DNA from 3 places in the Herbaspirillum sp. CAH-3 genome. Region 2 is predicted to be linked to each of the others. Evidence: predicted binding sites of a transcription regulator. Region 2 holds the regulator's gene; each other region holds the start of a gene.

Region 1 (7,982 bases), on a different contig from region 2:
CACCTTCAGGCTCAGCGTGCCGGAAGTGTAAGTCTGGCCGGTGGTGACGTTGGGCGAGATTACGGTCCCGCTCGGGTCGGCGCTGAAGACCGAATAGTTGCCGGTGCCGGTGATCTTGATGGTGTTGGCCGCGCCGCTGTCCTTGGCGGTGATGACCAGGTGATCATTGGTGCCGTCGCTGACGATGGTGGCATTGACGCCCGCATCGCTGCTGTTGATGGCGTCCCGCACGCCGGCCAGGGTGTTGGTGGCGGGCTGGATGATGGCAGTCGAACCGGTGCCGGTCTTGATGGCCAGGATGCCGTTGTCGAAAGTGGTGCCCGGCGCGATGCTGGCCGAGCTCAGCTTCTGCGTCTGCGCCAACTGCGAGACCGCCACCGAGTAGGTGCCCGACGCCGCCTTGGTGGCGTCGCGCGGGGCCTGGATCTGTGTCATGGTGCTCGGCGTGGAGCTCGACGGATCGTAGGCGAACGCGGAAAGGCTGTTGTTGGACGTGACCTTGATGGTGTTGGCGGTACCGCCGGCGGTCGACTCCAGCACCAGGTGGTCACCGCTGCCATCGGTGGTAATGGACGCAGTCACGCCGGCCTTGGAGGCATTGATCGCATCGCGCACGCCGGCCAGGGTCGAGTTGGCCTGCAAGGTGATGAAGGTCGGGGAATTGGTGCCGACCTTGATGGCGATCGAATCGCCGGCGTTGTAGGTCGTGCCGCTGCTCACGCCCGCCGACTGCAGTTTCTGCGCCAGGATCTTGGTCGAGTTGTCACTGTTGACGTCGGCCGTGAAGGGGTCGGTGGTCAGGTTGCTGCCGGTACCGGCATTGCTCACCGAGCTCTTCTGGGAGCTGAAGCTGGCTGCGGTCAGGGCTTTGATGGCGGACTGATAGCTCGACAGCGCGCTCTTGAGGCTGCCATACGCAGAGATCAGGGTGTTGTAGCTGCTGGCCTGGGTGGTCAGCGGAGTCAGCTGCGTCTGGCTTTCGGCCGAGATCAGTTGACTGACCAGGGTGGAGACATCGAGCGGACCTGCCGATGTGGAAATGGTGCCGGTGGAAGTGGCCACGGTTCAACTCCTGAATCTTTGCGTGAGGCACAGCGCTGTGCGGTTGTCCAGCGCGGTCAAGAGGAGATGGGCTCTCAAGTACGGCGTCTGGGGCGAGGGGACGCTGTGCGAAATAACTATCTGAATCCGTTATGAACTGGGGTAGCCGAATCCGTCATGCGCAATGAGCGGGCATTGACGCATGCGGGTGTTCAGCCACTGCAGTTCGTACCAGACTCGAGGGGAAACTCAAGCCTTTTCCTTGATCAGCAAGCCTTGCATCTTGTCGATCGATTTGGCGATGGCGACAGCTTCTTCGCTGGGAATCTGGCGAATCACGGTGTCCGTAGCCGTATCGACGACCTTGATGATGGTCTTGCCGGTATCCTGGTCCTTCGAGAAATTCAACGCGGCAGCATTGGCGGCAGCGAAATCGTTCAACTTGCCCACGGCATCGTTGAGTTCGCTATCGGTGGCGCGTCGTGCTTCCGGGGTGGCCGCCGGTGCGACCGTCGATACCACGGGATCGGGCTTCTCGGCTGTCTTCGGCGCTGCATATGCAGTACCGGAGTCGCCAGCAGCAGTGATATTAAGTGGGGCAATCGACATGGTGCTACTCCCTTCCTTAAAGGAACGTGCGGAGAATAAGGTCTATCCCCCGCACGTCATCCTACCTAGCTATCTGGCTTATTTCAACAGCGAGAGGACCTGCTGCGGCGCCGAGTTGGCCTGCGACAGCATCGCGGTACCAGCTTGCTGCAGGATCTGCGCACGGGTCAGGTTCGCGGTTTCCTGCGCGTAGTCGGTATCCATGATACGGCTGCGCGACGCGGTGATGTTCTCGCTCGACACTTGCAGGTTGCTGATGACCGCGCTGAAGCGGTTCTGCACGGCACCGAACTCGGCACGCTTGGAGGAGATCAGGCTGATGGCCTTGTCCAGGTTCTGGATGGCCTTCTGAGCATCGCTCTGGGCGGACGGGTTGGCAACAGCCTGGTCCAGGGACAGCTTGGCGCTGTCAACGGCAGCTTGCAGGGTCACGGCCGACGAAGCCAGTGCCGAGGAGGACAGGGACGAACCGGTAGCGAACAGGTTGTCCAGGGCAGCCTTGGCCGAGGTGTAGGTCGCTTGCGCGGTGCTCACGCCGCTGGTGTCGCCCAGACCGATCAGGCCCTTGGCGCTGGTGCCGATGACGGTAGAGATGGTCGAGTTGTTCGACAGGTCATCCAGGGTGATGGTGATCTGGTCGTTCAGCTTGTTGTCTTGCACGTTGGCACCGACCTGGAACGACAGGGTCAGGGAAGCCGACACGTTGGTAGCGTCGGAGCCGGTACCAGCCGAAGCGCCCTGGCCCACACCGGTGAACAGGTTCTGGCCGTTGAAGCTGGTGCCGTTCAGGACGCGGAACACTTCCTGCGACAGCTGGGTGTATTCGTCGTTGAGGGTCTTGCGGTCTTGTGCGCTGTTGGTGCCGTTGGCTGCTTGCACAGCCAGTTCACGCATACGTTGCAGGTTGTCGCCGACGGTCGACAGAGCGCCTTCAGCGGTTTGCGCCATCGAGATACCGTCGTTGGCGTTACGTTGTGCAACTGCCAGACCCTTGATCTGGGAGTTCATGCGGTCGGCGATAGCCAGGCCGGCGGCGTCGTCCTTGGCGCTGTTGACGCGCAGGCCGGACGACAGACGTTGGATCGAGGTATTGAGCGACGACTGCGAGGAATTCAGGTTCCGCTGCGTATTGAGCGACGGAATGTTGGTATTGATGACTGCTGCCATGTTAATTCTCCTAAGATTTGAGACCGATGATCCGAGTTTCAGTGCCTAACGTTGGTCTTCTACCCATGAGCCCCAGGCGTTTCAACCTCTGTTGATTGCTTTATCGGGCAGTCTTGGAAAAAGTTTAGGGCTATTTGCAAAAAATCTTTTTCAAGGCTTTCCGAACTAAAACTGCGTGCTTTGAAACTCCAAGCAAATCCTTTTTCGACGGCAATTCCAAAAACTTTAGGAAAATTGCTGTTGCGGCCGAGAAAAAAGTTCCAAAAAGCAAAAACCGCCCGGCAAGGGCGGTTTGGCAGGACCAATGCGCGATCGGCAAGGGATCAGGCCTGGACTTTTTTCTGTTGCAGGATCGTTAGTTCCTCGCCAAGTTTTTTCAGCACGGAATCCCAATCGCTGACCGCTGGCTGGCGGAACAGGCGCATGCTGGGGTACCAAGGGGAGTCCTCCCGATCATTGAGCCAGCGCCAGTCCGGGACGTGCGGCAGCAGCACCCAGGTGGGGTGATTGAGGGCGCCTGCCAAGTGAGCCACTGAGGTATCGACGCAGATAACCAGGTCAAGATTGCTGATCGCCGCAGCCGTATCGGCAAAGTCCTGGCAGTCGTTGCCCAGGTCAAAGACGGGCAACTCAGATGGCAATTCCTTGAGTCCTTCTGCCGGCTTGCCTTTTTGTAAAGAATAGAACTCGACCTTGGGCAGCGCGAAGAGCTGCTTGACCTTTTCCAGCGGGATCGAGCGATGGCGATCATTGCCGTGTTCCGGATTGCCGCCCCAGACGATGCCGACACGCAGGTTTTCCTCAGATCTTGTCAATGTGGAAATCTTCAGTTTCCAGTTTGCTGCCAGTGCCGGATCGGCAGAGAGGTAGCCCTCCGGATAGCGGGGGATATCCTCGACCGTGTGCGTACGCATCGCATAGGGCAGGCTCATGAGAACATAGGCGCAGTCGCAGGGCGGCAGCGGGTCGCTTTCGCGCACCAGCGTGACCTGGGGAGTGAAGGATTGGAACAGGCGGTAAAGAGGATTCTTCACATGCAGCGCGACGCTGGCGCCTTGCGCCATGAGCAGGCGGGCGTAGCGCAGGAACTGGATGCTGTCGCCGAAGCCCTGTTCGTGCATCAGCAGGATGCGCTTGCCGGCCAGCGAAGACTTGCCATCCCATTTGGGAATGACCTCGAACAACTTGTGGATCAAGCGATAGACGTGGGCGCGTTCCTTGGTGGTCAGGCGGCTTTCGTGGCACTCCCAGCCTTCCTCGAATTCGCCGCGCAGCAGCAGGGTCAGTGCCAGGTTGTGCTTGGCGGTCGGGTAATTCGGGCGCAGGGCCAGGGCCTGGCGGAAGTTGCCGAGCGCGTCGTCATAGTCGCCGTGATCGTGCTGGATGGCGCCGATGTTGTTGTAGGTCATGGCGTGCTTGGGATCCAGTGCCAGGGCCTGCTTGAACATGCGCATGGCATCCTCGAAGCGGTCGCCCGTGTTGAAGTAGCTCGAGCCGAGCTTGACGTAGCCATTGGGATCCTTGGGCGCGATTTCGATGACGCGCAGCATGTGTTCATGGGCTTCGTCGATCTTGTTCAGTTTCAGGTAGCTGTCGGCTATCTTGTTGTGGGCGTAGGTGTCCTGCGGATCCAGCAGGATGGCTGTCTTGTGGGATTCAACGGCTTCCTTGTACATCTCCATGGCGTGGAATGCTTCGCCCAGGGCGGTGTGGGAGGGTGCAAAATTGATCTGGTATTCGAGCGACTTCAGGATGGTCGCGACGGCCTCGTCGAAACGTCGCGCGTCGATCAGGGCCCGGCCCAGGTGCGACAGGGGGCCGGGCGCATTGGGTTCGCGCCGGGCGGCGTCCTCGAAGTATTTGATCGAGGCTTCCGGGTCGTTCTTTTCGTGCAGGGCATTGGCCAGGCCGATGCGGGCCGCCCGGTTCTCCTTGTCCAGTGCGATGGCGCGCTCGTAAATGGCAATGGATTCATCGATACGATCCTGGCTCAGGACCGTGCCGGCCAGGTTGCTCAGGTATTCGGCATTGTTGGGATCGGCCTCAATGGCCTTGCGCAGATATTGTTCGGCTTGCGCGAACTGGCCTTCCTGCATGGCGATGAGTCCGCGCGCGTGGTTGGCGAAGACCAGGTTGGGGGCGCGGGCGAGCACGGCCGTGCAGATCGTCTTGGCCTCGTCCGTCTTGCGGCTGTCCAGCAGATCGAGGCATTTGCGAACGTCCAGCAGATCCTGCAGATTGGACTTGGCGGCGGCGGGCGCCGGAATGTGTTTGCCGTGCTTGTTGCTGCTCTTGCGCGTCGACATCGAAAAAGATCCTCTTGGTTGGGCGCATCGGTTGCGCCGGGCATAGCTATCCAGCAGGCATGATATGCGCAACGCGTCACCGGTGAAGAGGTGAATAGAAAGCAAAAAACCTCCGTTTTAGGCGGAGGTTCATGCAGCAACGGACAATCAATGTCCGGCCGGAGCAGGTTCGCGACAGGTGCGGGCGGCTGCGCCGCTGGTCATCAGTTCCAGCTGCGCAGCAATCCCACGGCCAACCCTTCGAGTGCGAACTGGTCGTTTTCCGGCTTGACGATGATGGGCTCGAACTCCGGATTTTCAGGGAAGAGGGTGATGACGCTGCCGGTCTTTTGATAGCGCTTGACCGTGACTTCGTCGGCCAGGCGGGCGACCACGATCTGGCCGTTGCGCGCCTGGTCCGCGCGGCGCACCGCCAGCAGGTCGCCGTCGAGGATGCCGGCATCACGCATGGACATGCCGCGCACCTTCAGCAGGTAATCCGGCTTGGCCGGGAACATGGCCGGGTCGACCTGGTAGGTCTTTTCCACGTGTTCCTGGGCCAGGATGGGCGAACCCGCCGCCACGCGGCCGATCAGCGGCAGGCTCAGCTGCATCAGGGCAGGATGGGGCAGGGCCATCTGGCGTGCGGTGCTCGCGCCGGCCGCGCTGCCCGACTCGCGCAGGCGGATGCCGCGCGAGGTGCCGGGGGAAATTTCGATGGCGCCCTTGCGGGCCAGGGCCTGCAGGTGCTCTTCGGCGGCGTTGGCGGAGCGAAAGCCCAATTCGGCGGCGATCTCTGCGCGCGTGGGAGGGAAGCCGGTGTTCTCGATGGCGTTCTTGATCAGGTTCAGGATCTGTTCCTGGCGCGCAGTCAGTTTGAGCATGAGGGTGGCCTTTCTCGGAGGGAAGGCTGTTTGGATGAACAGTCTGTATTTTTATACAGGTGCAATCCTTGTGTCAACGGCAACATGCATATTCCTGGAGCGAAAAGGCAAGCTTTCTTGTTTATATAGAGCGTGCCGCAGGTGAAGGTCTTGCGTGGTCTTGTGCCCGGGGCCGCATATTGTGGTCCCCCGGCTGCATCGGCTTGATGCCGGCATTGCCGCGAGAGCGGAAACCTAGTATGATCTCGGGTTTTCCTCTTCCCACACCCGTCTTGACGCCGGGGTGGGCGTCTTCAATAAGTCCATAAGGAGTCTACATGCGTCATTATGAAATCGTATTTATCGTCCACCCGGACCAAAGCGAGCAAGTGCCGGCGATGATCGAGCGTTACAAGGGCATCGTCACCACCCGCGGCGGCAAGGTCCACCGTGTCGAAGATTGGGGCCGTCGTCAACTGGCTTACCAGATCCAGAAGCTGGCCAAGGCTCACTACGTCTGCCTGAACATCGAAGTCGACAGCGAAACGCTGGCTGAAATCGAAACCGGCTTCAAGTTCAACGACGCCGTCCTGCGCCACCTGACCGTCAAGATGAAGAAGGCCGAAACCGGTCCTTCCCCCATCCTGAAGGCAGTGCAAAAGGAAGACGCGGCCAAGAGCCGTACCGAAGCTCCGGCAGCTTAAGCGCTGCGAACATCGCGGAGAGTGAACCAGCTTCAAGTCATCGCCAGCCTGGCAGAACGTGATGTTTTGCGTTACACGCCGGCCGGTATCCCGATTGTCACTGCCAGGTTGCAGCACCAGTCGGAACAGATGGAAGCTGGCATGCAGCGCCAGGTCGAATTCGAGATCGCGGCGCTGGCAGCAGGAGAAATCTCCGGTGCGCTCAACAGGGCAGCGCTGGGGGAAGTCTTCCGGTTCACCGGCTTTTTAGCCCGCAGGAATCGCAACAGCAAGAGCGTCGTGTTTCATATCGTTGATTTTGGCCCGGTCGCGCCGGATTGAGCGGCGCAAGGTAGCCAAACAGACCTTACCCAATTTTTAGATACAGGAGCCAACCATGGCATTCGGTAAAAAGTTCGATAAAAGCAAGCTGAAAAACAAGCGTCAACAGCAAAACCCGCTGTTCAAGCGCAAGAAATTCTGCCGTTTCACCGCCGCTGGCGTTGAACAGGTCGATTACAAGGACGTGGACACGCTGAAGGACTTCGTCCAGGAAAACGGCAAGATCATGCCGGCACGCCTGACCGGTACCAAGGCCCACTACCAGCGTCAAGTTGACACCGCCATCAAGCGCGCGCGTTACCTGGCCCTGCTGCCGTACACCGATCTGCACAACGCCTAATCAGCGTCGAGAAATAGGAGAAAAACATGCAAGTCATTCTGTTGGAAAAAATCGTGAATCTCGGCGGTCTGGGTGATGTCGTGCGCGTCAAGGACGGTTTCGCACGCAACTTCCTGATCCCGCAACGCAAGGCCCGCCGCGCTACCGATGCAGCCATCGCTGAATTCGAAGCCAAGCGCGCTGACCTGGAAAAGGCTGCTGCCGAGAAGCTGGCCGCTGCCCAAGCCCAAGGCGAAAAGCTGACCGGCTCCACCGTGGAAGTGTCGCAGAAGGCCGGCGTTGATGGCCGTCTGTTCGGTTCCGTGACCAACTTCGACATCGCTGAAGCCCTGGGCAAGAAGGGTTTTGCTGTCGAGAAGTCGCAAGTGCGCCTGCCCAACGGCCCGCTGAAGACTGTTGGCGAACACCCGGTGTCGGTGGCTCTGCACACCGACGTGGTGGTCGACGTCACCATCGCAGTCAAGGGCGAGCAAGCGTAATACGCCTGTTTGCTGCAATTCGTTTTGCAATAAAAAAGCCGGGTTCGCCTGGCTTTTTTATTGTCAGTTTCTCCTGGGCATCCCGGCGGCACAGTGATTGTCGAACAGGATGTCATTGGCTTCATGTCGCATCCGTTCGCATGAAGCATCAGGTCGTGCAAAAACGTCCGGTC
Region 2 (7,982 bases):
GCCAATGCTGCCCGGCCCAGAGTCGGGCGCGGTGCCGGCCACGTGCGTGGCAGCGGTACGCTCCAGCTGCAGCGGCGGGATCGTGTTGGACTTGTTGTCCAGCGCATTCTTGAGCGCATCGGCAAAGTTGACGTCACGCGCCTTGTAGTTGGGCGTGTCCGCGTTGGCGATGTTGGACGCCAGCACCTGCTGGCGCTGGGCCCGCAGGTTCAGCGCCATCTCGTTGAAACGGAAATAATCGTCGAGCTTAGAGACCATCAGGTCCTCCGGAAGTACCGTCGCTGCGCCGCTCTCGCCTGCCGTTGCCGTGGCCGCTCGCGGACTGCGCCGATGATGGAATTACGTAGGCTTGATCATACGTTCGCACCACTAACTCTAAGGGGCGATAAAGAGAGAAAAGCCTCCCCTGTTTGCGCTTTTGACCTCGCGCGCGCGACGTACCATGGCTGCCAAGATTCGCCTATGCCCATCACGGGCAAGTTGCACAAAATGAAACACGTTTTCCGCGCCCTGCGCCGCACCTTCGCCGCCCTCGCCTTGCTGGGAGCGGGCTTGGGCGTGGTTGCGCCCGCCTTCTCCCAGAACGACCCCAACACGCCGCAAAAGCAGGACTTGCCAGCCTTGCAACAAGTGGCGGAGCAATTCCTCAAAGGCCAGACTTCCGGCCTGCCGGGCAGCGTCACGGTCACCGTCGATCCGGTGGATTCGCGCCTGACCCTGGCCGCCTGCCTGGAACCGCAAGCCTTCATGCCCAATGGCGGCCGCCTGTTCGGCCGCACCACGGTCGGCATCAAGTGCGTCGCGCCCTCCCCCTGGACCATCTATCTGCGCGCCAACGTTCAGGTGATCTCGGATTACCTGGTCGCGGCCGTCCCGCTGGCCCAGGGGCAAACCATCAGCGCCAGCGACATCACGCGTATTCGCGGTGACATGTCGGCCCTGCCCAGCGGGGTCATCACCGAGGAATCCCAGGTGGTCGGGCGCGTAGCCAACATGTCCCTGCGCGCCGGCACGCCGCTGCGCCTGGACGCCATCCGCAACCAGCGCGTGGTGCAGCAAGGCCAGGCGGTGCGGGTGGTGTCGATCGGCCCCGGCTTCCAGATTTCCACCGAGGCGCGCGCCCTGACCAATGCCAATGAAGGCCAGATGGCCCAGGCCCGGACGGCGGCCGGCCAGGTCGTCAGCGGCATCGCCAAGGCGGGTGGCATCCTGGAAATCAATTATTGAAGCGGGTACCGCCTGGCTATCGCGCTTTCTCTATTGATATGAAGCAATTTCCCACGGTGCGCGCTGGAGGCGGAACGCAGCGGCTCGCCCGGAGGGGAATGTGAAGAAATCTCCCGAAATCGGCGCATTTGAAGTGCGGGAATGTTAAAGTTTGCCCAGAACTGGTCGATAATCCATACGACAGGCGGGTGCGAAGCGCCCCCACCCTACAAGGAATACTGCCGTGAACGTTAACGACGCCCTCAAATCCGCTGCCCTCAACACCGAGCAGACGCAAACGCAGACCCGCAACAACGCCGCCACCGGCCCCGCCGCGGGCGACAGTGCGGCTGCCAAGGCTGCCACTTCCGACAGCGTGCGCTTGTCCAGCACCTATCAAGCGCTGGAAACCAAGGTCAATGGCGACAGCAGCGCCTTCAACAGCAAGAAAGTGGCCGAGATCAAGGCTGCCATTGCCAATGGCACCTTCCAGATCGATCCGGACAAGATCGCCGATGGCCTGATCGATACCGTCAAGAATCTCATCAGCGCCCGCCCGGCCTGATCGCCGTTCGCCTGCACCGAGGATCTTCCGCATGAATCCGGCCAGCCATCTCTCCCTGGAACACGCCGCCCTTTCGCGCCTGGTCGACAAGCTGAACCAGGAGCAAGCCTTGCTGACCGAGGCCACGGCTGAAGGCCTGACCGACATCATTTCCGAAAAAGCCAATATCGTGGCCGAGATGTCTACCCTGGCCGGCAACCGCCACGCGCTGCTGGGCAAGCTGGGTTACAGCGAAGATGAAGCCGGCATGCAAAAGTGGATGAATGAACACGCCAGCGAGGCCGACCGCGATATCTGGGCAGGCCTCTTCGAGCTGGCGCAGGATGCCAAGGAACTGAACCGCGTCAACGGCCTGTTGATCGGCAAGAAACTCTCCATCAACCAGAGTGCCCTGACCATCCTGCAAGGCAAGACCGGCACCGGCAATTTCTACGGCCCGGATGGCCAGAACAGCATCAAATCCTCCGGCCGGCGTCTGGGCGTGGTGTAAGGTTTCCCTGCACGCCTGCTGAGTTGCATCCGAACAACAAAAAGCCCGGCATTGCCGGGCTTTGTCGTTGCTGGGTCCGAAAATGCGCCCTGCGCGCAAGCATCGTCAGGCCACCCCGCTCCATGAATGTTCGCGCAGATAAGAGCGCATGCGCGAGATCGCCTGGCTGTGCAGCTGGCACACCCGGGATTCGGACACGCCCATGACGGCACCGATTTCCTTCAGGTTCATTTCCTGCTCGTAGTACAGGGCCATGAGCAGCTGCTCGCGCTCGGGCAAGGCCTTGATCGAATCCACCACCGCTTCCCGGAAACCGCCTTCGATCAGGCTCTGCAGCGGATCATCCTCGCCCTGGCCGGCCTGGTAGCGGTCCAGGAAGTGCTCATGGCCGCCATCGTCGTCGTGGAAATCCTCGTAATAGATCAACTGGTGGCCGCCGCAATCGGCGAGCAACGCCTGGTATTCGGTCAGGCTGATCTTCATGTGCTGGGCTACTTCCGCCTCCTGCGGCTGGCGGCCCAGCTGCTGCAGCAGGCTCTGCATGGCCTCTTCCACCTTGCGGGCATTCTGGCGGATGCTGCGCGGCAGCCAGTCGCTGCTGCGCAGTTCGTCCAGCATGGCGCCCCGGATACGCTGCACGGCATAGGTCTCGAACTGCGCGCCATGGGTTTCTTCGTAGCGGTTGACGGCGTCGAGCAGCCCCATCATGCCGGCCTGGATCAGGTCGTCCACCTCTACGCTGGGGGGCAGCTTGGCCTTGAGCTGATGCGCCAGTTTCTTGACCAGCGGCGCATGCTGCTCCAGCACGTCGTTCTTGCCCTTCTTTCCCTTGACGTTATACATGCACGTCACACTCCCAGACTGGCACCGTCGGTGGCCATGCCGTATGCGCTGCGCGCCGCATCCGGACCTTCCGTGAAGCGCTTGGACAAGCGCTGGAATGCCAGCGCGGCACCGGCGAAAGGAAACACGTCCATCACCGCCCGGCCCTGCCCGGTAGCGCGGCGAATATGATCGTCAGCCGGGATGGCGCCGATGAAATTCAACTGGGCGGCCAGATAACGGCTGGCCGCCTGGGCCATGTTGGCGTAGACGGTACGGGCTTCGGCTTCGGTGGCATCGTTGACGATGAGACTGAAGGGACGGCGGCCGATCCGGTCGCTCAGGCTCTTCAGGAGCACATAGGCGGATTTGATCGACGAGGCCGTGGTCGACACCTGGATCACGATCTCGCCCATTTCCATGGTCGGCACCGGCAGCGACAGGTCACGCGCCAGCACGCCATTGACCAGGGTGATCTCGGCCTGCTCGATGAGGCTGTCGAAGATCTCGGCCAGACGGCCTGCATGGGGATCGGTCGCCGACGGGACAGTGCGGCGAGCGATGCGCGCCATCGAAAAACCTTCCGGCAAGCGCCGCGTGGCTTCCACCATGGGGCGCTCCATGCGCGCCACTTCCTGCAGGGTCGCCACATCGTGACGCAAGCCGATACGGGTCAGCAAGCCGGTCGTGGCGACGTCGCCATCGACCACCAGCACACTGTGCTTGGCCTGGGACAAGGACGCTGCCAGATTGATGAGCATCGCACTCTTTTCCTCTTCTCCCAGCACGGAGAAGAAGGTGAACAGCCTGGGCACCGGGCGCTCCAGCATCCGGCGCAGGCCAGCTGCCTGGTCGATATCGTAACTAGCCAAAGCTCACCTCACGCAGTCCGCGGTCATTCATGGACATGGCAGTAGGTCCGATCACGCCCGGCAACTCACCCTCCTGGAATTCGAAAGGGGCAGTTTCGCGCTTCTGCTTGAAGGCACGATCGGCCAGGTAGAGCTTGTTGGCCACGTGCAGGTCTTCGGGCACGCGCTGGCCGTTGGCCACGTAATGCAGGTTGAGCTTGTGGCGGATCACCACGTCCAGCACGTTGCCGATGGTGGCGGCTTCGTCCAGCTTGGTGATGATGCAGCCGGCCAGGCCCGAACTCGAATAAGCATGCACCACTTCGTTCAAGGTACCGCCGGTGGCGGTGGCGTTCAGGCACAGCAGGCGCTTGATATCCACGCCGGCACCGGCCAGCATGGCGTCCTGCTCGGCCACCATCTGGTCGCGCTGGCCCACGCCGGCGGTATCGATCAGCACGGTGTGCTTGCCCTTCAACTCCTCCAGGGCGATGCGCAGGTCGGTCTCATCCTTGACCGAGTGCACCATCACGCCCAGGATCTTGCCGTAGATGCGCAGTTGTTCGTAGCCGCCGATACGGTAGCCATCGGTGGTGATCAAGGCCAGCTTGCCGGAGCCGTGGCGCATCACGCAACGTGCTGCCAGCTTGGCAGTGGTGGTGGTCTTGCCCACGCCGGTGGGGCCGACCAGGGCGAAGACGCCGCCGTTTTCCAGCAGTTCGTTTTCGTTGGCCAGGGTATTGAGGTTGCGTGCCAGCACCGACTTGACCCAGAACATGATGTCCTGCGACTTGGAGTTGGCCGGCAGGTTTTCGGTAATCAGGCGCGACAGGCTGGCCGAGAAACCGGCCGCCAGCATTTCTTTCAGGACGATGCCTTTGAGCGGATCGCGCTTTTGCGTGCCACCCCAGGAAATCTCGGCCAGCTGGGTTTCCAGCACGCCGCGCATGGAGCGGATCTCGCTCATGACTTCCGACAGGATTTCGTCGTAATCCTTGCCATCGAATTCAGGCAGGGCCGAACGCGGACGCATTTCCTGGTCGCCCGACTCCTGCGCCTGCTGTGCCGAGGCGGCACGGGCGGCATCCTGTTCCGCGCGGCGGCTGCGCCAGACACGGGCATCGCTGGCCGGGGCGGCTTCGGCTGCACGAACCGGTGCGCGGCCATGGGCCGGCTGGTCCAGCAAGGGCGCGTTCTCGGGACGCACCGCGCGGGCCGGCTGCTGGGCCAGCGGCGAGGACAACAGCGCCGGACGCTTGGCCTGCGCAGCCGGCGCGCCGGACTGCTGCTGCAAGGAAGCCGCCTGCACACGGCCGTTGGGGTCGCGCGCACCGGTCGGCGCCACCAGGGTGGTCATGTCCTCGTTGGCCATGGCCAGGATCTCCACCCCATCTGGAATATTGCGGTTGGAGAGAATGACGGCATCCGGGCCAAGCGCCTCGCGAACCTGGCGCCAGGCCTCGCGAGAAGAATTGGCGATAAATTTCTTGACGTTCATGCTTGCCCTCCAACTAGGCTGGTAACTTTAATCGTTTTCGACTCGGGTACTTCAGCGTGCGACAGCACGCGCAACTGCGGCATGGCGCGGCGCAGGAAGCGCGCCAGCAAGGTCCGCAGCGGTGCGCCGACCAGCAGCACGGGCGACAGGCCCATCTGTTCCTGGCGCTGCGCCGCCATTTCGGTCTGCTGCACCAGCGAATCGGCCAGGCCTGGCTCGATGCCGCCGGTGTCGCCGCTGGCCTGCAGTGCCTGCATGAGCAGGCGTTCGAGCTTGGAATCGAGCGCCATGACGGCCAGCTCGTTCTCGCCCGGGAAAATCTGTTGCACGATGGCACGGCCCAGCGCGATGCGGACAATCGCCGTCAGGTCGGTCGGATCCTGGATGCGGGCAGCGTGTTCGGCCAATGTTTCGATGATAGTGCGCATATCGCGGATATGCACGCCCTCCAGCAAGAGGTTCTGCAAGACCTTCTGCAGCGTACCCAGCGGCAGCATCTTGGGCACCAGGTCTTCCACCAGCTTGGGGGCTTCCTTGGCCAGGTGATCCAGCAGGCTTTGCACTTCCTGGCGTCCCAGCAGCTCGGCCGCGTGGGTGGTGATGAGGTGATTGAGGTGAGTCGCCACCACGGTACCGGCATCGACCACCGTATAACCCATGGTGGAAGCCTGTTCGCGCAGGCTGCTGTCGATCCACACGGCCGGCAGGCCGAAGGCAGGATCGGAGGTCATCATGCCCGGCAGCGGACCGGTCACCATGCCCGGATTGATGGCCAGGTACTGGCCGGCATGCGCCTCGCCATTGCCCACTTCCACACCCTTCAAGGTGATGCGGTAGGCCGAGGGCTTCAGTTCCAGGTTGTCGCGGATGTGAATCGGCGGCGAGAGGAAACCGACCTCCTGGGCGAACTTCTTGCGGATGCCCTTGATGCGCTTGAGCAGTTCGCCGCCCTGCCCCTTGTCCACCAGCGGGATGAGGCGGTAGCCCACTTCCAGGCCCAGGGTATCGACCGGCATGACGTCGTTCCAGGTCGCTTCTTCTGCTTCCGAGGGCGCAGCGGCTGCGGCAGCGGCCTGCGGGGTCGTCGCGGCGGCTTCGGCCTTGGCCGTTTGCACGCGCTTGCTGATGGCGTAGGCGCCGCCAGCCATGGCGGCCGCCAGCAGCAGGAAGGCGATGTGCGGCATGCCCGGAATCAGGCCCATGCCGCCGATGATGACGGCGGTAATGTAGAGCACTTCCGGCTTGGCGAAGAGCTGGTTGATCAGTTGCCCACCCACGTCCTGGTCGTTGGCCACGCGCGAGACCACCACACCGGCGGCCGTGGAGATGATCAGCGAAGGAATCTGCGCGACCAGGCCATCACCGATGGCCAGCAGCGTGTAGTTCTTCAGCGCGGCGTCGAAGGCCAGGTCGTGCTGCACCATGCCGACCACCAGGCCGCCGACGATGTTGACGACGGTAACGATGATGCCGGCCACGGCATCGCCGCGCACGTACTTGGAGGCACCGTCCATGGCGCCGTAGAACTCGGACTCCTGCGCCACTTCCTTGCGGCGGGCGCGGGCTTCGGGTTCACCGATGAGGCCGGCGTTGAGGTCGGCGTCGATGGCCATCTGCTTGCCGGGCATCGCATCGAGGGTGAAGCGTGCGCCCACTTCGGCGATACGGCCGGCACCTTTGGTCACCACCATGAAGTTGATGATGGTCAGGATCACGAACACCACGATACCGACGGTGTAGTTGCCGCCGATGAGGAAGTGACCAAAGGCCTCGATCACCTTGCCGGCCGCATCCGGGCCGGTGTGACCTTCGGTCAGCACTACGCGGGTGGAGGCCACGTTCAGTGACAGGCGCAGCATGGTCGAGACCAGCAGCACCGCCGGGAAGGCGATGAAGTCCAGCGGCTTGACGGTGTAGAGCGCGGTCATCAGCACGATCACCGACAGCGAGATGTTGAAGCTGAACAGCAGATCCAGCATGAAAGCCGGCAGCGGCAGCACCATCATCGCCAGCATCATGACGATGAGGATCGGGGCCGCCAGCGCCCGGCCGCTCTTGAGCGGGACCCAGGCCGGGATTTTCATGGTATTGAGTTTGGTTGCCATCGTTACTGCCTGTTTCTATTCTTGGGACCGCGGGGCTTCTTGGGCGCGGTGGCCGGGTCGAGGTCCTTGGGGACGTTCAGCTCGGTGGGTTCCACCGGACGGTTGCCGCCAAACTGGCCGAAGGTGCGCAACTGGAACACGTAAGCCAGCACTTCGGCCACTGCCGTGTAGAGCGCCTCGGGAATTTCGTCGCCGATCTCGGTATGGGCGTGCAGCGCACGCGCCAGCGGTGGTGCTTCCAGCAAAGGCACCTTGTGCTCGCGCGCCAGCTCGCGGATCTTGGCGGCGACGTCGTCGGCCCCCTTGGCCACGACCTTGGGCGCGCCCATCTTGCCTTCGGTGTACTTCAGGGCGACCGCAAAGTGCGTCGGGTTGGTCACCACCACGTCGGCGGTCGGCACTTCGGCCATCATGCGGCGGCGGGCCATGGCGCGCTGCATCGCAC
Region 3 (7,982 bases), on a different contig from region 2:
TCGGATGCACCGGAGATCGATGGCGTGGTCTACGTCAAGCCGCCGTTCGAACCCCATCGCAAGCTGGAAGTGGGCCAGTTCGTCGACGTGCGCATCACCGCCGCCGATGCCCACGACCTGTGGGGCGCAGCTGAGTGATGCGCTCGCTCCTGACGGCGCTGGTGCTGTGCTGTGCCAGCGTGCTCACGCCGGCGCGGGCGGCCACCGCCGGCCCCGCCGCCAATGCGCCTGAAGGTTCCCTGCAGAAGACCCTGATGACCCACGCCCTGGTGCTGCGCGGCCAGATCGACGGGCGCGACATCCAGCTCTCGTTGCAGCCCAAGAAGAATGAGGACGGTCTCGAAGGGCGCTACTTCTTCTTCGGCGGCTCACCCGAAATCCTGGTGGCCGGCGAGGTCGAGGGCGATGACCTGTTGATGGAAGAATCGATCAACGGCAAGGATGTCTCCGGTCAATGGGAAGGGCACCGCCAGGGCCAGTCCATCACCGGGACCTGGTCCAGCGCCGATGGCAGCATCAGCAAGCCCTTTGCCTTGCAGTTGCCCTGAGCGCCGGCAGGCCGCGAAGGCCAAACGACGGCGCTGACAGGCGATATGAAACAGGCTTCATGCTGTTACGCCATTGTCGCCATTTCACGGGCCATCCGGCCGCTTCTGTTGCTTTCGATGTGAACAAGCTGCGCGTATAGTGAGACCTTTGCGCCCCGTCCCTGGGGCGCCATCGTTTCCAGAGGCAGATCCGTGTCCGATTCCAAAGCAACGTCCCCCGCATCCTCTCTCCCGCTCGACCCCCAGACCGCACTGGTCCACAGCAGCTACCGCGCCCCGGAGGGGTTTGAAGCCTTCCCGGTCGGCATCCATCATGCCTCTACCGTGCTCTTTCCCAACGTGGCCGCCATGCGTTCGCGCGACTGGCGCGAAAAGCTGGGCTACACCTACGGTTTGCACGGCACCCCGACCAGCTTCGTGCTGGAAGCGCGGCTGGCCGAGATCGAGGGGGGTACCTATTGCCGGGTCACGCCCAGTGGCCTGGCCGCCATCGCCATGGTCAACTTCGCCTTCTTGAAAAGCGGCGACGATGTGCTGCTGCCGGATAACGTGTATGGCCCCAGCAAAGACCTGGGCCAGTGGCTGGAGCGCGATTTCCAGATCACCGCACGCTTCTATGATCCGATGATCGGTGCCGGCCTGGCCGACCTGATCCAGCCCAATACCCGCCTGGTGTGGACAGAGGCGCCGGGCTCGGTGTCCATGGAAGTGCCCGATATCCCGGCCCTGTGCCGCGCCGCCCATGAGAAGGGCGTGCTGGTGGCCATCGACAATACCTGGGCCGCCGGCATCGCCTTCAAGGCCTTCGAGCACGGCGTCGACATCGTCATGCAAGCGGTCACCAAGTACCAGTCCGGCGGCTCGGATGTGCTCATGGGCGCGGTCATCGTGCGCGACCAGGCGCTCAACGAGAAGCTGGAACTGGCCCACATGCGCCTGGGCTTCGGCGTGGGCATGGATGACGTCTACATGGTCTTGCGCAGCCTGTCCTCGATGCGCCTGCGTTTCGAGGCCCACGACGCGGCCGCGCGCAAGGTCGCGGCCTGGCTCAAGCAGCGCCCGGAAATCGTGGCGGTGCTGCACCCGGCCTTTGAGGATTGCCCCGGGCACGCCCACTGGAAGCGTGACTTCACGGGCGCGGGCGGTTTGTTCTCGGTCATTTTCGATTCCCGTTACAGCGAAGAGCAGACCGACCGCTTCGTCGACAGCCTGCAGCTCTTCAAGATCGGCTACAGCTGGGGCGGGGCGCATAGCCTCTGCGTGCCCTACCGCATGCGTGGCATGCGCCGCCAGTGGCAGCGTGAAGGCGTGCTGGTGCGCTTCAACATCGGGCTGGAAGCGCCCGCCGACCTCATTGCCGATATCGAGCAGGCGCTGGGCAAGCTGTAAGCCGCTCTCCCGCCTGGTGCCACGTCAGCGCGCAGCAGGCGGGCAGGGGGGGGCTGCGCATCCCATTGCTCAGTTTGCACGCAAGAAATTGAATAAAGGTAAATGTCGCATCTGTTTATCGATTTGAGACCTCCAGGCGCGTCATAAAATGGTAGTAATTCTCGATACGGGGTTGCACATCTTCAGGTTCGATGTGAGGACGTTGCGCAAAAGTCTTCAGCTTGCGTAAATCCTTGCAAGTTTTCTTCATCGACCTGCTGAAGGAAACTACAGTTGAACTCAGCAGTCTCATGAAAAATCTGGATGAGCTAGTCGTCCCCCAGCAACATTCGAAGAGAAAACCTCGAAGATTTACAATTTATTTTGTTTCTTGTGTGACAACTTTGTTTTGTCATTTCAACCAAGAAAGCTTTTGATCGGGAAATTCCTGATTGTCGCTGAAAGTCGCGAGCCTGCTCAGTCTTCCTCGCACAGCACATGAAAGTTCATCAATATCCTCCCTCGCTGTAGGACAGACTCCTACAAGATGCTCCGGTCCGTTTCTGTCGAAAAATACCGACCAAGTCTAATTTCCCGCCTGTCCGCCCCCCCTCAGAATTGGCTTGCAGTCAAGTAAATGTAAGCGATTGTAAGCAGCTCGACGCAGCATTGCGCCGGGTGAGCCGTAGGAAGTTCTTACCGAGGTGGGGTGCAAATGAATACCAACGACATGATGGCGGAGATCCGCGATGCCAACCTGAGCTATCTCATGCTGGCGCAGCAAATGATCCGTTCGGACAAACCGACCGCAATCTTCCGTCTGGGCATCAGCGCCGAAATCGCCGATCTGATCGAAGGCCTGTCCAACGTGCAGATCATGAAACTGGCGGCGACCAACATGATGTTGACCCGTTTCCGTTTCGACGACGGCGCCATCCTCGGCATGCTGACCAACTACAACAAGGACAAGAGCCTGGCGCAGTCACACGCGGCCATCCTGATGGCGTGTCAGCCCGGCGAACAAATTTCGTAAAACAACAAGACAAAAAGCATGGCCGGCGTGGCCAGGGACAGTCAACGCGCCGGAGGGGAAGACGTTCTACACAGTTATTCAGTTTGAGTCTTGCATTCATGCCTGAAAGTTCGCCCGCCCAAGGTCGGCGAATTGGGGTCAGGCAGTTTTATTACGAAATCACCGGGGGGTAGCACCATGGCTAAGAAGAGCGTTGTCACAGAGGCGCAGGAAATTCAGCTGGCCATTGAACTGATCAACCTGGGGGCGCGCCTCCAGTTGCTGGAATCGGAAACTTCGCTGTCGCGTGAGCGCCTGCTGAAGCTGTACAAGGAATTGAAGGGCGTCTCGCCGCCCAAGGGCATGCTGCCGTTCTCGACGGACTGGTTCATCACCTGGCAGCCCAATATCCATTCGTCGCTGTTCATCAACATCCACCGCTATCTGGTGGAGCATGCCCGCATCAGTGGCATCGAGGCAGTGATGAAGGCCTACAAGCTGTATCTGGAGCAAGTCGGCTACAACGATGCCGGTGAGCCCGTGCTCTCGCTGACCCGTGCCTGGACGCTGGTGCGCTTCTTCGAAAGCAAGATGCTCATGACCACGCCTTGCTGCAAGTGCCATGGCCACTTCGTGGTGCATCGCCTGGACTTGCACCAGGACTACCTGTGCGGGCTGTGCCACATGCCGTCGCGTGCCGGCAAGACCAAGAAGGCCAAGGATGCGGTCATCATGGGTCTGGTCGAAGGCGCGCTGCCGGTCGCCGCTTCCGCGCCCCTGGCTGCCGAACCGGTGCTGGCCGCGGTGGCCTGAGCCAGCAGGGATGCACCAGTGCCTTGCTGCGTGCGAGCAGCAGGGCGGTAATGGGCCAGGGTGTTCAACCAAAAAAGAATAAGGCCGATTGCCTCGATGTCCGAACCTGAGAATCACCCCGGCGCCGGGCGCAGGCCCCTGTGGCAGGCGCCGGCCATCCAGGCCCTGTTGCTGTTCGTGCTGGGCCTGGTCGGTGCCAATGTGGCCGATGTGCTGCTCCAGCGCGCAGGCCTGGCGCCTCTTTCCCCCCTCCAGACTTCCTTGCTGCATGGTGTCTTGGCCGCCCTGCTGGCGCGCCTGCGCCGCATGGCGGCGTGGTGGTGGCTGATCCTGCTGGTATTCCCGGTGGCTGCATTGGGCGCGGGCCAGCTGCACCTGCCGTCGTGGGTGTTCCTGGCGGTGTTCCTGTTCATGCTGGTGCTGTTCTGGTCGACCTTTCGCAGCCAGGTGCCGTTCTATCCTTCCGGGCAGACTGCCTGGGATGCGGTGGCCGGACTGCTGCCAGAGGGGCGGCCGATCCGCTTCATGGATATCGGCAGCGGCCTGGGCGGTGCCGTGCTGGACCTGTCGCGCCGCCGGCCCGACAGTGAATTCACCGGTATCGAGATTGCACCCCTGCCATGGCTGGTAAGCCGGGTCAGGGCGGCGCTGGCGGGCAATCGCTGCCGCTTTGTACGCGGCGACTACCTGCTGCTCGATTTCGGCAACTATGACGTGGTGTTTGCCTACCTGTCGCCAGCGGCGATGGAGGCGCTGTGGCACAAGGCGCGCGCCGAGATGAAGCCGGGAACGCTGCTTCTGAGCTACGAATTCCATATCCACGGGACCACCCCGGATGTGGTGGTCGAGCCGGAGGACGGGGGCAGGGTGCTGCATGGGTGGCGCATGTGAGGGTGCGCAAGCAAGGAGAGCCTTTACAGGGGCTGCGAGACGCGACGTATCAAGTTTGCGCCAATTCAGCCGTAAATCGAAAAGGAAGGGCGTTTTTCGGATATGTATTCCCCCATTTGCTTGACTGGAATACCTGTAATCTGACGAACGTGAAAATACACTCAACGCCACAGGGACGGGAGTAGGCACTTGCTAGTCATCATTGGATATATCGTGGTCATGGGGTCCGTCTTCGGCGGCTTTGCCCTGTCGGGCGGCCACCTGGGGGCACTGTTCCAGCCACTCGAACTGCTCATGATCGGCGGCGCCGCGCTGGGCGCTTTCCTGGTCGGTAACAACAACAAGGCGATCAAGGCCACCATGAAGGCCTTGCCTACGGTCTTCAAGGGCAGCACCTACACCAAGGCGCTGTACATGGAGCTGATGGCACTGCTCTTCGAGATCCTCACCAAATCCCGTAAAGAGGGTTTGATGTCGATCGAAGGCGACATCGAAGAGCCGGAAAGCAGCCCCATCTTCAGCAAGTATCCGGGCGTGCTGGCGGACCATCACCTGATCGAATTCATGACCGACTACCTGCGCCTGATGGTCTCGGGCAACATGGATGCGTTCCAGATCGAAAACCTGATGGACAACGAAATCGAGACCCATCACCACGAGGGCGAGATTCCGGTGCACTGCATCGCCAAGCTGGGCGACGGCATGCCGGCTTTCGGTATCGTGGCAGCGGTGATGGGCGTGGTGCACACCATGGAATCGGTGGGCATCCCGCCCTCCGAGCTGGGTATGCTGATCGCGCACGCGCTGGTCGGTACCTTCCTCGGTATCCTGCTGGCCTACGGTTTCGTGGGCCCGCTCTCGAGCTTGCTGGAACAGAAGCTGCACGAATCGACCAAGATCTACCAGTGCGTGAAGGTGACGCTGCTGGCCAGCCTCAATGGCTATGCCCCGGCACTGTCGATCGAATTCGGCCGCAAGGTCCTGTTCTCGACCGAACGTCCGACCTTCCTTGAACTGGAAGAGCACGTCAAGCAGGCCAAGGGCAAGTAAGCGGTCGGCAGGCCGGCCCGGGGAGGCCGGCAGGCAGGGCGATTCACACAGACATCAGTATTGAAGCAGGAGCACAGGCATGGCCGACGAAGGTCTACGTCCCATTATCGTCAAGCGGATCAAGAAAGGCGGCGGGGGTCACCACGGTGGCGCCTGGAAGATTGCCTATGCCGACTTCGTGACCGCGATGATGGCCTTCTTCCTGCTGATGTGGCTGCTGGGTTCGACCGCCAAGGGCGACCTGAATGGTATCGCCGAATACTTCAAGACGCCGCTGAAGGTGGCCATGGCCGGTGGTTCCGGCAGTGGTGACGCCAACACGGTGCTGCCCGGCGGCGGCAAGGACTTGACCCGCCAGGACGGCCAGCTGCGCAAGGGCGAGAACGATGTGGTCTCGCGCAAGCAGAACCTGAAACAGGCACAGCAGGAGCTGGAGCGCGCCGAGCGCACCCGCCTGGAGGAACTGAAGTCGCGCCTGGAAAAGGCCATCGACTCCAACCCGACCTTGAAGCAGTTCAAGAACCAGCTGTTGATCGACATCACTTCGGAAGGCCTGCGCATCCAGATCGTGGACGAAAAGAACCGTCCCATGTTTGCCCTGGCCAGTGCGCAGTTGCAGCCCTACACCAAGGAAATCCTGCACGAGATCGGCCGCACCCTGAACGATGTGCCCAACAAGATCAGCCTGTCCGGCCACACCGATGCGACGCCTTATTCGCGCGGCGAGAAGGGGTACAGCAACTGGGAATTGTCGGCTGACCGTGCCAATGCCTCGCGCCGCGAACTCATTACCGGCGGCATGGATGAATCGAAGGTGCTGCGGGTGGTGGGCCTGTCCTCGGCGGTGCTGCTGGACAAGGAAGATCCGTTCAACCCGATCAACCGCCGCATCAGCATCATCGTGATGAACAAGAAGGCCGAAGAGCTGGTGGAAAAGGATAGTGGCTCCTTGAACGTGCCCACCGACGCCACCGATGACGACGTGCAGCAGGGACTGAGCGCGCCGCCGAAGAACTGACGGCAGGCACCGGGACGGGGTGGCTTGCGCAGGGTTTGCCAATGAAGCAGAAGTGTTCCAATTGAACAGGGGAAGAGAGCCGGATATGCCGACCAAGACCATGCTGCAGGAGCTCAAGCGCTTGTTGCTCGATACTGCCAGCGGCGGCAGCCGCCAATTGACGGAAGTGGAGTCGGACCTGGTCCAGACCAACATCCTGCTGGGCGAAGCCATCGGCAAGCTGGGCAACAGTTTCATGGAGCTGCACCGCGCGGTCCAGGCACAGCAGACCATCCTGGAAGGCCTGATGAATGGCAGCGGCCAGTTCGACAGCGACAGCATCGATCAGCTCAAGGTGACCCAGGGTGAAGTCAGCCACTATGTCAACGCGGCCGTGACCGGCCTGCAGTTCCAGGACATGACCAGCCAGTTGCTGGAGCGTATCGTACGCCGCGTGATCGGCCTGCGTGAGGCGCTGGGGGTCCTGAGTGCGAACAGCTTCGAGATCGTCCCGGAGCAGGGCCAGTCCGACGAAGAGGTCAGGGAATTGCTGGCCAGCACGGTGCAGGCCATCGAAGAGCGCCTCAACATGCTCGACACCGGGCTGTGGAAGGCAGTGCGCCAGACCCGCATGGAAAGTGGCGACATCGAGCTGTTCTGAGCGGTGGCTGGCTGAGTGGTACAAGATTGAACTAGGTCATTCCGGCCTTGGCTGGGCGATAGGTCGGTGGCCAAGGGTGCGGCATAATGCATACGCGCATGAGCCTTATTGAAGAAACAGGGAGTAACGATGTCCAAAACGATTCTCGCAGTAGATGATTCCGGGTCACTGCGTCAGATGGTGGTATTCAGTCTGAAAGCTGCGGGTTACAACGTGACCGAGGCGGTCGACGGGGTGGACGCGCTGGAAAAGGCCAAGACGCATACCTTCGACCTGGTCCTGACCGACCAGAACATGCCGCGCATGGACGGCCTGACCCTGATCCGCTCCCTGCGCGAGCTGACCAGTTACGCGCGCGTGCCCATCCTGATGCTGACCACCGAGTTCAGTGACGAGATGAAGGCCAAGGGCAAGGCCGCCGGCGCCAATGGCTGGCTGGTCAAGCCCTTCGACCCGCAGCGCCTGACCGAGGTGGTGCGCAAGGTGATCGGCTGATCTGTTGCCGGGACAAGAAGAAGATACGTACTGCATCCAGCATGGAGCCCAGGCATGAGCATTGATATGAGCCAGTTTTTCCAGGTCTTTTTCGACGAGGCCGAGGAAGGGCTCGCGGAAATGGAAAAGCTGTTGTTGGCCGTCAAT

The links. The regulator FliA, encoded in region 2, starts transcription of late flagellar genes. The targets are predictions, from matches to a motif close to CTAAAGTTTNNNNNNNNNNNGCCGNTA.
Region 1: a site for FliA is predicted at 3,020-3,046, ahead of FYB76_RS10220 (flagellin). Genes of this name have one in related genera too.
Region 3: a site for FliA is predicted at 4,681-4,707, ahead of motA (flagellar motor stator protein MotA). Genes of this name have one in related genera too.

The regions. Positions count from the first base shown of each region.
Region 1 is NZ_VSWE01000006.1:305,905-313,886, reverse strand. Features, by position in the region: gene fliD (flagellar filament capping protein FliD) at 1-1,062, opposite strand, end outside; gene FYB76_RS10225 (flagellar protein FlaG) at 1,291-1,650, opposite strand; gene FYB76_RS10220 (flagellin) at 1,729-2,817, opposite strand; gene FYB76_RS10215 (tetratricopeptide repeat protein) at 3,141-5,123, opposite strand; gene lexA (transcriptional repressor LexA) at 5,327-5,986, opposite strand; gene rpsF (30S ribosomal protein S6) at 6,304-6,669, shown strand; gene priB (primosomal replication protein N) at 6,691-6,990, shown strand; gene rpsR (30S ribosomal protein S18) at 7,046-7,330, shown strand; gene rplI (50S ribosomal protein L9) at 7,357-7,809, shown strand.
Region 2 is NZ_VSWE01000001.1:515,417-523,398, reverse strand. Features, by position in the region: gene flgB (flagellar basal body rod protein FlgB) at 1-258, opposite strand, end outside; gene flgA (flagellar basal body P-ring formation chaperone FlgA) at 490-1,227, shown strand; gene flgM (flagellar biosynthesis anti-sigma factor FlgM) at 1,451-1,771, shown strand; gene FYB76_RS02605 (flagella synthesis protein FlgN) at 1,803-2,261, shown strand; gene FYB76_RS02600 (RNA polymerase sigma factor FliA) at 2,367-3,104, opposite strand; gene FYB76_RS02595 (antiactivator of flagellar biosynthesis FleN protein) at 3,110-3,913, opposite strand; gene flhF (flagellar biosynthesis protein FlhF) at 3,948-5,432, opposite strand; gene flhA (flagellar biosynthesis protein FlhA) at 5,429-7,537, opposite strand; gene flhB (flagellar biosynthesis protein FlhB) at 7,540-7,982, opposite strand, start outside.
Region 3 is NZ_VSWE01000007.1:98,233-106,214, forward strand. Features, by position in the region: gene rimO (30S ribosomal protein S12 methylthiotransferase RimO) at 1-138, shown strand, start outside; gene FYB76_RS10590 (hypothetical protein) at 138-548, shown strand; gene FYB76_RS10595 (cystathionine beta-lyase) at 741-1,937, shown strand; gene flhD (flagellar transcriptional regulator FlhD) at 2,632-2,949, shown strand; gene flhC (flagellar transcriptional regulator FlhC) at 3,127-3,741, shown strand; gene FYB76_RS10610 (class I SAM-dependent methyltransferase) at 3,838-4,632, shown strand; gene motA (flagellar motor stator protein MotA) at 4,822-5,682, shown strand; gene motB (flagellar motor protein MotB) at 5,762-6,700, shown strand; gene FYB76_RS10625 (chemotaxis protein) at 6,786-7,340, shown strand; gene FYB76_RS10630 (response regulator) at 7,470-7,835, shown strand; gene cheA (chemotaxis protein CheA) at 7,890-7,982, shown strand, end outside.